One region of the Micromonospora sp. NBC_01796 genome, then DNA from elsewhere that is predicted to be linked to it. Evidence: predicted binding sites of a transcription regulator. Region 1 holds the regulator's gene; each other region holds the start of a gene.
What was found. The regulator HrcA, encoded in region 1, represses chaperone genes, less so after heat shock. The targets are predictions, from matches to a motif close to GGTTNGCACNCTCNNNNNGAGNGTGCNAACC.
Positions count from the first base shown of each region.

Region 2: a site for HrcA is predicted at 2,329-2,359, ahead of groES (co-chaperone GroES). Genes of this name have one in related genera too.
Region 3: a site for HrcA is predicted at 1,912-1,942, ahead of groL (chaperonin GroEL). Genes of this name have one in related genera too.

Region 1 covers NZ_CP109078.1:4,570,952-4,575,253, forward strand. The annotation lists gene OIE47_RS21095 (enoyl-CoA hydratase family protein) at 1-15, opposite strand, end outside; gene hemW (radical SAM family heme chaperone HemW) at 33-1,253, shown strand; gene OIE47_RS21105 (DUF4870 domain-containing protein) at 1,328-2,005, opposite strand; gene hrcA (heat-inducible transcriptional repressor HrcA) at 2,257-3,279, shown strand; gene dnaJ (molecular chaperone DnaJ) at 3,380-4,302, shown strand, end outside.
Region 2 covers NZ_CP109078.1:1,925,331-1,929,632, reverse strand. The annotation lists gene ybaK (Cys-tRNA(Pro) deacylase) at 391-873, opposite strand; gene OIE47_RS08830 (THUMP-like domain-containing protein) at 884-2,140, opposite strand; gene groES (co-chaperone GroES) at 2,492-2,806, shown strand; gene groL (chaperonin GroEL) at 2,888-4,302, shown strand, end outside.
Region 3 covers NZ_CP109078.1:3,474,710-3,479,011, forward strand. The annotation lists gene paaN (phenylacetic acid degradation protein PaaN) at 1-250, shown strand, start outside; gene OIE47_RS16080 (GNAT family N-acetyltransferase) at 328-894, opposite strand; gene OIE47_RS16085 (cold-shock protein) at 1,210-1,413, shown strand; gene groL (chaperonin GroEL) at 2,191-3,813, shown strand; gene OIE47_RS16095 (hypothetical protein) at 3,867-4,061, opposite strand; gene OIE47_RS16100 (GNAT family N-acetyltransferase) at 4,232-4,302, opposite strand, start outside.

The DNA.
Region 1 (4,302 bases):
GGGGGCTGCGGTCATGCCGGCACACTAGTCGCATGCCCGGCGTCCTCCCCGAAGGTGAACCCGTACCCGCTGACGGTTCGCTGCCCCGTACCGCCCTGACCGCCGTCGGCGACAGGGGGTTCGGGGTCTACGTGCACGTGCCCTTCTGCGCCAGCCGGTGCGGATACTGCGACTTCAACACGTACACCGCCACCGAACTCGGTGGTGGCGGCCGGGACGGGTACGCCGATTCGGTGCTGGCCGAGCTGGCGTTGGCCGGGCGGGTGCTGGGCGAGGCCCCGCCGCGCCGGGTGGACACCGTATTCGTCGGCGGCGGCACCCCGACCCTGCTGCCCGCCGACGAGCTGGCCCGGATCCTGGAGGGGATCGACCGGACCTGGGGGCTGGCCGCCGACGCGGAGGTCACCACCGAGGCCAACCCGGAGTCGGTGACCCCGGAGTCGCTCAAGACGCTGCGGGCCGCCGGTTACACCCGGATCTCCCTGGGCATGCAGTCCGCCGCCGCCGGGGTGCTCGCCCTGCTCGACCGCAGGCACACCCCCGGTCGGGCGGTCCAGGCCGCCCTGGAGGCGCGTGACGCCGGCTTCGACCACGTGAACCTGGACCTGATCTACGGGACGCCGGGCGAGACCGCCGACGACTTCGCCGCGTCGCTGGCGGCGGTCACCGAGGCGGGGGTGGACCACGTCAGCGCGTACGCCCTGATCGTGGAGGACGGCACCCGGCTGGCCGGTCGGATGCGGCGCGGCGAGCTGCCGTACCCCAGTGACGACGTGGCGGCGGACCGCTACCTGGCCGCGGAGGCCGCCCTCGGCGCGGCGGGTTTCTCCTGGTACGAGGTTTCCAACTGGGCCCGCACCGCCGACGCCCGGTGTCGGCACAACCTGCTCTACTGGACCGGCGGGGACTGGTGGGGCCTCGGGCCGGGGGCGCACAGCCACGTCGGCGGCGTGCGCTGGTGGAACGTCAAACACCCCACCGCGTACGCGTCCCGCCTGGCCGCCGGTGAGTCTCCCGGCCACGCCCGGGAACTGCTCACCGGGGACGATCAGCACGTGGAGGACGTGATGCTGCGGCTGCGCCTGGACTCGGGACTGCCGTTGGCCGGGCTCGACGACGCCGGTCGGGTCGGCGCGGAACGGGCCCTGGCAGACGGTCTGCTGAGCCGTCCCGAGTACGCGGCCGGACGAGCGGTGCTGACCCTGCGGGGCCGGCTGCTCGCCGACGCCGTGGTACGCGACCTGCTGCCCTGACCCCCGGTCGGGCGGGCGCTGGCTCGGGCCGGTCCGGACCGCCCCGAGCCAGCGGATCATGCTCGCCCGATGGCTTACTTCACCAGGCGGTACGTCATCGGGTACTGGTAGAGGGTGCCCTCGTTCGCCCGGAGGCCGCCGATCACCGAGAACACGATGATCACGATCCAGACGATGAGGGGGAGCAGGCCGAGGGTGCAGATCCCGAGGATGACCGCGATCAGCATGACGATCGCCCAGGTGATCTGGAAGTTCAGCGCCTCGACCGCGTGTGCCCGTACGGTCGGCGACCTGTCACCCTTGGCGAGCAGCGCGATCAGCGGGGCGACGAAGCCGACGGCGATGCCACCGAAGTGCGCGATCAGGGCCCAGGTCTTCTCGTCGCTGTTCGCGTAACCGGTCGGAGCCGGGCCGCCCGGATAGCCGCCGCCCGGGGGGTAGCCGCCAGGGTTGTAACCGGGGGTGTAGCCACCGGGCGGCGGGTAGCCACCGCCGGCGGGCGGCGGGTAGCCACCCGGCGGGGGATAGCCACCCGGCGGGGGGTAGCCGCCGGGCGGGGGGTAGCCGCCGGCCGGCGGGGGTGCGCTCGGCGCGCCGTACTGCGGGGCGGCCGGGGGCGGCCCGTAACCGGGCGGGGGCGCCTCGTCCGGACTCGAGTACGAGCCCGGCGACGTGAACGGAGTAGTCGGCGGTTCCGGCGGCGGGTAACCGCCGGGGCCGCCCTCTCCGGGAGGGCGGGGTGGTTCAGTCATGGGGTCACGGTAGGGGTATCGATCAAACGACGCCAACTACCACGAGTGACTTCACTGGACAATTGCCGACTGAAGCTGTTATGCCGACAGGGGGTCGGTTACCGTCCACCAGATCACTCAAGATCTCCGGCCGGGCTCGCGATTGATCATCGCAACCGGTCGGGCCCACGTCGTAGACTGGCACTCGTTACAGTCGAGTGCCAGACTGGTGGGCCGGGTGCTCGCACCGACCCGGTCGCAGGGAGGTGAGGATGGGTCTCGACGACCGCAAGCTCGACGTGCTGCGCGCGATCGTGGAGGACTACGTTTCCACCCAGGAGCCGGTCGGCAGCAAGGCCCTGGTCGAGCGGCACCAACTGGGCGTATCACCGGCCACCGTCCGTAACGACATGGCCGTGCTCGAAGAAGAGGGCTACATCCGGCAGCCGCACACCAGTGCCGGCCGGGTGCCCACCGACCGCGGTTACCGACTGTTCGTCGACCGCCTCTCCCGGGTCAAGCCGCTCACCCCGGCCGAGCGCCGGGCCATCGAACGTTTCCTGGTCGGCGCCGTCGACCTCGACGACGTGGTGCACCGTACGGTCCGGCTGCTCGCCCAGCTCACCCGGCAGGTCGCCGTGGTGCAGTACCCGAGCCTGGCCCGTTCGTCCGTGCGCCACCTGGAACTGGTGCCGATCTCCACCACCCGGCTCATGTTCGTCATGATCGCCGACACCGGTCGGGTCGAACAGCGCCTGGTCGAGATGCCCGCGCCGCTGCTCGCCGACGACGTGACCGACCTGCGCCGGCTGATCAACGAGAAGCTCGTCGGCAGCCGGCTCTCCGACACCCCGCCGCTGGTCCAGGCACTGGTCGACGAGGTCACACCCGACCTGCGTCCGGCCATGGCGACGCTGGCGACCGTCCTGCTGGAAACCCTCGTCGAGCGACACGAGGAACGGATCGCCCTCGCCGGGACCGCCAACCTGACCCGAGGCGGGCTGCTCGACTTCCAGGGCTCGCTGCGACCGATTCTGGAGGCGCTGGAGGAGGAGGTCATCCTGCTCAAGCTCTTCGGCGAGGTCGAACCCAGTACGCTCCGAATTCGGATCGGCGACGAAAATGAGATCGACAACCTGCGCGCCACCTCGGTGGTGAGCACCGGGTACGGCACCGGCAGCAACATCCTCGGCGGGCTCGGGGTGCTCGGGCCGACCCGGATGGACTACCCCGGCACCATCGCGACCGTACGCGCCGTCGCCCGATACGTGGGCGACCTACTGGCACAGAACTGACGGGCAACGGTGCAGCGGGCGGCACCGGTACGGAACTGATCAACAAGCTGACCTGACGACACCGGCGGACGGCACGACTGACATGGGGACACGGAACACAGTGGCCAAGGACTACTACGGGATTCTCGGCGTCAGCCGGGAGGCCTCCGACGACGAGATCAAGCGCGCCTACCGAAAGCTGGCGCGGCAGTTCCATCCGGACGTCAATCCGGATCCGGAGGCGCACGAGAAGTTCAAGGACATCAACGCCGCCTACGAGGTCCTCTCCGACGACCAGAAACGGCAGATCGTCGACCTCGGCGGGGACCCGTTGGCCCCCGGCGGTGGCGGCGGTGGCGCCGGACCCGGCGGTGCCGGCCCGTTCGTCGGCTTCCAGGACATCATGGACGCGTTCTTCGGTGCCGCGGGCGGCAGCCGGGGGCCCCGTCCACGTACGCGTCCGGGTGCCGACGCCATCCTGCGTCTCGAACTCGACCTGAACGAGACGGCGTTCGGCGTCGAGGCGCCGATCACCGTCGACACCGCCGTACTCTGCACCACCTGCGCCGGTGCGGGCACCGCCGCCGGCACCCACCTCGCCACCTGCGAGGCGTGCGGTGGGCGGGGCGAGGTCCAGTCGGTCCAGCGGACGTTCCTCGGCCAGGTCGTCTCGTCCCGGCCGTGCACCGTCTGCCAGGGCTACGGCACCGTCATCCCGCACCCCTGCCCGACCTGCGCCGGTGACGGGCGGGTCCGTACCCGCCGGTCGCTGACCGTCAAGATCCCGGCCGGGGTCGAGGACGGCATGCGGATCCGGCTCGCCCAGCAGGGTGAGGTCGGCCCCGGCGGCGGCACCGCCGGTGACCTGTACGTCGAGATCCACGAACGCGTCCACGACGTCTACTCCCGCAAGGGCGACGACCTGCACTGCCGGGTCACCGTGCCGATGACGGCGGCGGCGCTGGGCACCCGGCTCACCATCAAGACGCTGGACAGCGACGAACCCGTCGACGTCAAGCCGGGCACCCAACCGGGCAGCACGCT
Region 2 (4,302 bases), 2.6 Mb from region 1:
TCGGTGCGGTCGCCGCCACTGCAGGGGTGTTCAGATTGGGCCGTACGTACTTTTGTTGTGTCCGGCAACGTATTGCGCTCGCGGGGTGAGGCACAAGAGTGCCGAGGCCACGAGTTTTGTTGCCTGCGATAACAATTCAGCAACGCGACTGACACCCGCCCGTCATGGGCCTGAATCGCCTGGGCGGATCGTGCCGATTTGCCGCCCGGTTCGGGATGCGGCGGGCCAAATGACCGAACCGTGGCGCGAAGGGGGTCGGTGTCGGCTCACGCCGTACGGCCGAGTGCTATCAATTTTGTGTAAGAAAAAGCACAGAGCGCAACGACGGTCATTGGCTGACCAAGTACCGGCAAGCAGCCGCAAGTCGGTCGATAGTGGGCAGTACGCGGATCAGGCCCCGGCGGCGATCGAGGCGCTGATCGCGCTGGTCAGCCGGATCAGGTCGGCCGGTGCGAGCTGGAGCTGAAGGCCCCGGCGACCGGCGGAGACGTACACAGTAGAGAAACTCTCCGCCGACGAATCAATTACGGTCGGTAGTCGTTTCCGTTGGCCGAGCGGGCTGATCCCGCCCCGGACGTAACCGGTGGTCCGCTCGGCCAGGGTCCGGTCGGCCAGCGCCGCCCGTTTGCCGCCCACCGCCGCCGCCAACGCCTTGAGGTCCAGCTCCCCGGTGACCGGTACGACCGCCACGGTCAACGCCCCGTCGACCTCGGTGACCAGTGACTTGAACACCCGCTCCGGGTCCACGCCGAGAGCCGCGGCCACCTCCGCGCCGTAACGCGGCGACTCCACCGGCACGTCGTACGGGTGGGTGGTGTGCGCGACCTTCTGCTTCACCAGCAGTGCCGTTGCCGGGGTCCCCTGACCTGCCACGGCCGGGACCCTACCGGTTCGGCGCCACCGGCTGACAGACCAGCACGGTGGGCGCGCCGGCCACCCGGGTCAGGACCAGGCTGGCCGGCTCGGTGCCGGCGAGCCGCAGATCGCGCCGGAGCCGCTCCGGATCCACCGCCGAACCCCGCTTCAGGATCTCCACCCGACCGACCCCGCGCACCCGGAGCAGGCCGCGCAGCCGCTTCAGCGAGAACGGCAGCACGTCGGTGATCTCCAGACAGCGGGCGTACGGGGTCGGCAGCGGCGTGTCCGCGTACACGTAGGCGATGTCCGGGTCGGCGAGTGTGCCGTCCACGGTGCGGGCGAACTCGGCGACGAGATGGGCCCGGACCACTGCGCCGTCCGGGTCGTAGACGTACCGCCGGATCGGGCCGACCGGCGCCTCGACGGCACCGGTCCCGGTCAGCTCGGCCACCCCGACCCTGCCGTCCTCGGTCTCGCCCGAGCGTTGGGCAGGGGCGCTTCGGCCGCCGGACCCGGCCACAGGGTTTCGCAGCAGGGTGGCGCGGCGGGGGGTTCCGGCGAGTGGGCCGCACCAGAGGGCGGCCTCGACGAGTTCCCGGTCGACGCTGACCCACTCCGCCTCGGCGCCGGGCGGGATCAGCGCGTGGTCCAGGCCGGGAGCGACCTTCACCACCGTGCACGGGACCCGCCGGGCCAGGCCGAGGACGAAGTCCCACGGCGGGGAGTAGGCGGCCGGGTCGAAGATCCGCCGGCCGCCGGTCGAGCGCCGGGCCGGATCGCAGAAGACCGCGTCCATCCCGGTCAGGTCGAAACTCGTGGCGTCGGCGCACTCGACGGTGAAACAGCCGGCCAGCCCGGCCGCCTCCGCGTTCGCGGCGGCCAGCGCGGCGGTGGCCGGGTCGGCCTCCACCCCGTACACCCTGATCCCGGCGCGGGCGGCGGCGAGCGCGTCCGCGCCGAGGCCGCAACCGAGGTCGGCCAGGGTGCGCACCCCGGCGGCCCGCAACCGGCGCGCCCGCCGGTCCGCGACCACCGCCCTGGTGGCCTGCTCCAGGCCGGCGCGGGTGAAGAACATCCCGGCGGCGGCCGGGCCGAACTTGCCGACCGCGCGGCGGCGCAGCTCGGCCTGGGTGAGGGCGGTGGCGGCGAGCGGGCCGGGCAGGCCCGCCGACCGGAGCGCGGTGGCGGCGGCCAGCGGGTCACCGCCGGCCAACTCGGCCGCCGCGGCGAGCGCGGTCAACCCGACCGGGGTACGCAGCGCGGCCAGCTGGTCGAGGTCCATCGAGTCATTGTGAGGCAGCACACGCCGGATGTGAGGCAGTACACGTCGATCGCTGGTGGGACCGGCGGGGCGTCCGGAAGGTGCGGCGGAGCCGGTCCGCCGGTGTCCTGGTAAGGGGTTTCGCCGAACACGCCGGCCGCCATGTTGGCACTCTCCTTGACGGAGTGCTAGCCACCGGCATAACCTGCCGTTAGCACTCTCAGTCTGAGGGTGCCAGCTTCCGGGCTCCGGTCCGGTGGCTGAAACGCCAGGCGGACCGGCTCCCGCGACGACGGACCCGCCCGGTGGCATGTGGCAGATTGACGCTGGCCGGCTTGCTGGTCAGCACAGAAACCAGTACCCCAGGAGGGTATGCCCGTGACTACCGCGACCAAGGTTGCGATCAAGCCGCTCGAGGACCGGATCCTGGTCCAGGCGAACGAGGCTGAGACGACCACGGCGTCGGGCATCGTGATCCCCGACACCGCCAAGGAAAAGCCGCAGGAGGGCACTGTCCTCTCCGTCGGCCCGGGCCGCATCGACGACAAGGGCAACCGGATCCCGGTTGACGTCAAGGTCGGCGACACGGTCCTCTACTCGAAGTACGGCGGCACCGAGGTTAAGTACGCCGGCGAGGAGTACCTCGTACTCTCCGCCCGCGACGTCCTCGCGGTCATCGAGAAGTAGTGATCTGACCGATCAGTGATCACTGCCCCGGACCGGCATGCCGGGCCGGGGCAGTGCTGTGTGAAGGGACCCGAGTAAAACATGGCGAAGATTCTGAGCTTCTCGGATGACGCCCGGCACCTGCTGGAGCACGGTGTCAACACGCTCGCCGACACGGTCAAGGTCACCCTCGGCCCGCGCGGGCGCAACGTCGTTCTGGACAAGAAGTTCGGTGCACCGACGATCACCAACGATGGCGTGACCATCGCCAAGGAGATCGAACTCACCAACCCCTACGAGAACCTCGGCGCGCAGCTGGTCAAGGAGGTGGCGACCAAGACCAACGACGTCGCCGGCGACGGGACCACCACCGCGACCGTGCTGGCCCAGGCACTCGTCCGCGAGGGCCTGCGCAACGTGACCGCCGGGGCGAACCCGACCGGTCTCAAGCGGGGCATCGACGCGGCCGCCACCAAGGTGTCCGAGGCGCTGCTCGCCAAGGCCGTCGAGGTCGGCAGCCGGGAGTCGGTCGCGCACGTGGCGACCATCTCCGCGCAGGACGCGACCATCGGCGACCTGATCGCCGAGGCGATGGAGCGGGTCGGCCGCGACGGTGTCATCACCGTCGAGGAAGGCTCCACCCTCGCCACCGAGCTGGAGGTCACCGAGGGCCTGCAGTTCGACAAGGGCTTCATCTCGCCCAACTTCGTGACCGACGCCGAGTCGCAGGAAGCGGTCCTCGACGACCCGTACATCCTGATCACGACTCAGAAGATCTCGGCCATCGAAGAGCTGCTGCCGCTGCTGGAGAAGGTCCTCCAGACCAGCAAGCCGCTGCTGATCGTGGCCGAGGACGTCGAGGGCCAGGCCCTGTCCACGCTCGTGGTCAACTCGATCCGCAAGACCGTCAAGGTCTGCGCGGTCAAGGCCCCCGGGTTCGGCGACCGCCGCAAGGCGCTGCTGCAGGACATGGCGGTCATCACCGGCGCCGAGCTGGTCGCCCCCGAGCTTGGCTACAAGCTCGACGCGGTCGGCCTCGAGGTGCTCGGTAGCGCCCGTCGGGTCGTGGTCGACAAGGACAACACCACGGTGATCGACGGCAAGGGCCGCGACACCGAGGTGGCCGACCGGGTCGCCCAGATCCGCAAGGAGATCGAGGCCTCGGACTCCGAGTGGGACCGGGAGAAGCTGGCCGAGCGGCTGGCGAAGCTCTCCGGTGGCATCGCGGTGATCAAGGCCGGCGCGGCGACCGAGGTCGAGATGAAGGAGCGCAAGCACCGCATCGAAGACGCCATCGCCGCCACCAAGGCCGCTGTCGAGGAGGGCATCATCCCGGGCGGCGGCGCCGCACTGGTGCAGATCGCCTCGGTGCTCGACGACGACCTGGGCTTCACCGGTGACGAGAAGGTCGGTGTCTCGATCGTCCGCAAGGCGCTGGTCGAGCCGCTGCGCTGGATCGCCCAGAACGCCGGTCACGACGGTTACGTGGTCGTGCAGAAGGTCGCCGGCAGCGACTG
Region 3 (4,302 bases), 1.1 Mb from region 1:
TGAGCGGGGGGCGCTGACGGCGGCGGTCTACGCCACCGACGAGAAGGTGCTCGACGCGGCCGAGTCGGCGGCGGTGGACGCCGGGGTGCACCTGTCCTGCAACCTCACCGGCGGCGTTTTTGTCAACCAGTCGGCGGCCTTCTCCGACTTCCACGCCAGCGGTGCCAACCCGGCGGCGAACGCCGCGTTGACCGACGGCGCGTACGTCGCCAGCCGTTTCCGGGTGGTCCAGTCCCGCCGCCACGTCTGACCAGGTGTCGGAAAGGGCTCCTTCTCCGTACGGGGAAGGGGCCCTTTCCTGCGTCGTGGCCTGCGGTGACGGCCGGGTCAGGCGCGGCGGCGCAGCTGTAGCTCGGTCAGGGCCGCGATCCGGGGGTGCGGCAACCGGACGCCGGTGTCCACGAAGCCGAGCCGCTGGTAGGCCCGGATCGCCCGGTTGTTGCCCACCACCACCTCCAGCATCAGCTCCGGTCGCCCGGATGCCCGGGACCAGGCCGCCACCGCCTCGATCAGGTCGGCGAGCAGGCCGGTGCCCCGCCAGGTCGGGGTGAGGTAGACGGCGAAGATCACGGTGAGACCCGGCTCGGCGGGTGCCGCGTGGCCACCGGCGTGCCCGACGAGCCGGCGATCGGGGTGGCCCGACGGTGGTTCGGCGACGAATGCGGCGATCTGGCTGCCGAAGGCGTTCTGGCGCACCCGGTTCGCGTACTCGGCGTGTGGTCGGGCCGCCGCCTCGGCGACGGTCTCCAGGAAGGCGAGCGGCGAGTCGGCGAGCATCTCCAGCCGCAGCGCACGCATGCGGGCGGTGTCGGCGGGCCGGATCCGGCGGACGACCGGCCGGGGGTCGGACGCCTCCGGTGGGGCGGTCGTGGCGGACGCAGGCAGGCTGGTCATGGGGCATGCCTACCCTCGACCGACCCCGGCGGGCAACCGGATTGCCGATCACGGTCGTGTCGCACCCCGCGAGATACATGATCAATTGTACGACGTAAAGACGTCTGACGATGCCAGCACAATCGCCGCCAGTGGGGGTACGTGCCCCGCCTGATGTCCCTTTTGGGGTAGTGCACTGCGGTCGGACCTCGTGTAGCGTGCGATTTCGGTTGCTGAATTCGAGGATCGATATGGGTCCCGAGTCGGCGGCTCCGGTCGGCGTACGCCGGCACCGGGGGTGTTTGACCCAGCACGATCGAAGTGAGGAAGTGCACCGTGGCACAGGGCACCGTCAAGTGGTTCAACAGCGAAAAGGGCTACGGCTTCATTGCGGTCGACGGCGGGCAGGACGTATTCGTCCATTTCTCCGCGATCGAGATGGATGGCTACAAGGCGCTCGACGATGGACAGCGGGTGGAGTTCGAAATCGCCCAGGGCCAGAAGGGGCCTCAGGCGGAGAAGGTGCGCCTCCTCGCCTGACCCGGTTCGCCTGAACCGACCGGTCGGGTGTCCCGGCCGAATGAACCGATAATCGCAGCCGGATTCGATATCGACAGGGCGCCGGTCTCCCGTGGAGTACGGCGCCGCTGTCGCATCCCTGCCCCCGACCGATGGCCCGCCGTCGCGTGTCCGTCGATCCCGGGTCCCGGTCCGGCTGTGCTGCTCCCGCTGACGACCCTCCATGGCGGGATGGCTCGTGTGGTGTCCGAGCCTGTGCCGTTCCGGGGCCGTTCATCACGTTTGGCCGACATGACCGGCGGGTCCGCTCGATGTTCACCCGTTTGTTGCCCGCCTGCACCCGTACGTCGTCCGTGTGACGCCCGTGGCGCGTCAACCCGTACGGGCCGCCGTGGGCTTGCCCGGCTCCGGGACGATGTTGCTGGTCGGCGGGGTGACCGATCGCGCGCGGAGGTACGGCCGACCGGCCCCGCTCCGGCCCACTCGCTTGCACTCGCCATGGGAGAGTGCTAAACAAGTGATTGGCACTCGCGCGGTGTGAGTGCCAGAGGTCGGGGCGGTTAGGGCCACGGTCGCGTCACCGGTGACGGAGGCGGGGCACAAGGCCGGTCGTCGCGGGCTGTCCGGCCCGACCGACGGACGTCACTGCCGCCTAGTGCGCGGGAGTCGGTCCGGTGCGATCGCGCCGGACCAGACCGCGCGCCAGCGCAGTAGTGACGTCCGAAGGTGCGAAGTCAGGCGGCCGATCCGGGACCAACCGGCTCGGGTGGCCGTGAGTGTCCAGGAGGACAACGCCGTATGGCCAAGATCATCGCGTTCGACGAAGAGGCCCGCCGTGGCCTCGAGCGGGGCATGAACCAGCTCGCCGACGCCGTCAAGGTGACGCTCGGCCCCAAGGGCCGCAACGTCGTGCTCGAGAAGAAGTGGGGCGCCCCCACCATCACCAACGATGGTGTGAGCATCGCCAAGGAGATCGAGCTCGAGGACCCCTACGAGAAGATCGGCGCCGAGCTGGTCAAGGAGGTCGCCAAGAAGACCGACGACGTTGCCGGCGACGGCACGACGACGGCGACCGTCCTGGCCCAGGCGCTGGTCCGCGAGGGCCTGCGCAACGTCGCGGCCGGCGCGAACCCGATGGCCCTGAAGCGGGGCATCGAGGCTGCGGTGGCGGCGGTGGCGGAGGAGCTGGCCAAGCTCGCCAAGGACGTCGAGACCAAGGAGCAGATCGCCTCGACCGCGTCGATCTCCGCCGGTGACACCACCGTCGGTGAGATCATCGCCGAGGCGATGGACAAGGTCGGCAAGGAAGGCGTCATCACCGTCGAGGAGAGCAACACCTTCGGGCTCGAGCTCGAGCTCACCGAGGGTATGCGCTTCGACAAGGGCTACATCTCGCCGTACTTCTGGACCGACCCGGAGCGTATGGAGGCCGTCCTCGACGACCCCTACATCCTGATCGTGAACAGCAAGATCGCTTCGGTGAAGGACCTGCTCCCGATCCTGGAGAAGGTCATGCAGTCGGGCAAGCCGCTGCTGATCATCTCCGAGGACGTCGAGGGCGAGGCCCTGGCCACCCTCATCGTCAACAAGGTGCGGGGCACCTTCAAGTCCGTCGCCGTCAAGGCTCCGGGCTTCGGCGACCGCCGCAAGGCGATGCTGACCGACATCGCGATCCTCGCGGGTGGCTCGGTCATCAGCGAGGAACTGGGCCTGAAGCTCGACGGCATCGGCCTCGACATGCTGGGCCGCGCCCGCAAGATCGTGGTGACCAAGGACGAGACCACGATCGTCGACGGTGCCGGTGACGCCGACCAGATCCAGGGTCGGGTCAACCAGATCCGCGCCGAGATCGAGAAGAGCGACTCGGACTACGACCGCGAGAAGCTGCAGGAGCGCCTGGCCAAGCTGGCCGGCGGTGTTGCGGTGATCAAGGTCGGCGCGGCCACCGAGGTCGAGCTCAAGGAGCGCAAGCACCGTATCGAGGACGCCGTTCGCAACGCGAAGGCGGCCGTCGAAGAGGGCATCGTCCCCGGTGGTGGCGTCGCGCTGGTGCAGGCCGGCAAGACCGCCTTCGACAAGCTGGACCTCTCGGGTGACGAGGCGACCGGTGCGACGATCGTCAAGATCGCGCTCGACGCCCCGCTGCGCCAGATCGCCGTCAACGCCGGCCTCGAAGGTGGCGTCGTGGTGGAGAAGGTGCGCAACCTGGAGCCGGGCCACGGCCTGAACGCCGCGAACGGTGAGTACGTCGACCTGCTCAAGGCCGGCATCATCGACCCGGCCAAGGTGACCCGTTCGGCGCTGCAGAACGCGGCCTCGATCGCGGCACTGTTCCTGACCACCGAGGCAGTGGTGGCCGACAAGCCGGAGAAGAACCCGGCCCCGGCTGCTGCCCCCGGCGGCGGAGACATGGACTTCTGAGTCCGACGCAACATCGGTAAGGGGCGGGCCGCGACTGCGGTCCGCCCCTTACGTCATGTCGGCAGTCGCCGCTGATTGCGCTGCTTGTCCGCTCGGGAGAACGGCTTTCTGATCTGGATCGGCGCGTCGACCATCTCCAGCGGTTCGTCGGATGAAAGCTCGTCCAACCGCTCCATTTCCGCCCGCTGCTCCGCGTCGCCGTAATCGAGGCGATGTGCCGGCGTTTCGGCGGGGATCTCCGATGCCATCCTGGCCCAGGTGGCCGGAGGGAGATCGTCAGTCGGTTCGTCGTCCTTCGCCATGACTGCCTCCTTGGCTCAAACGGTAGGAGCGAAGAGGCAGTGGTGCTGAGAAACGGCACTATAAACGGATATCTCCTATTCGCCCTTTTAGGGCGAGTCTCCGGATCCGGTGCCGGTCAGAGTTGCTTGCGGTAGAGGAAGAAGACCCGTTCGATCCGCGCACCCGAGTTGCTGGCATAGAACGGAA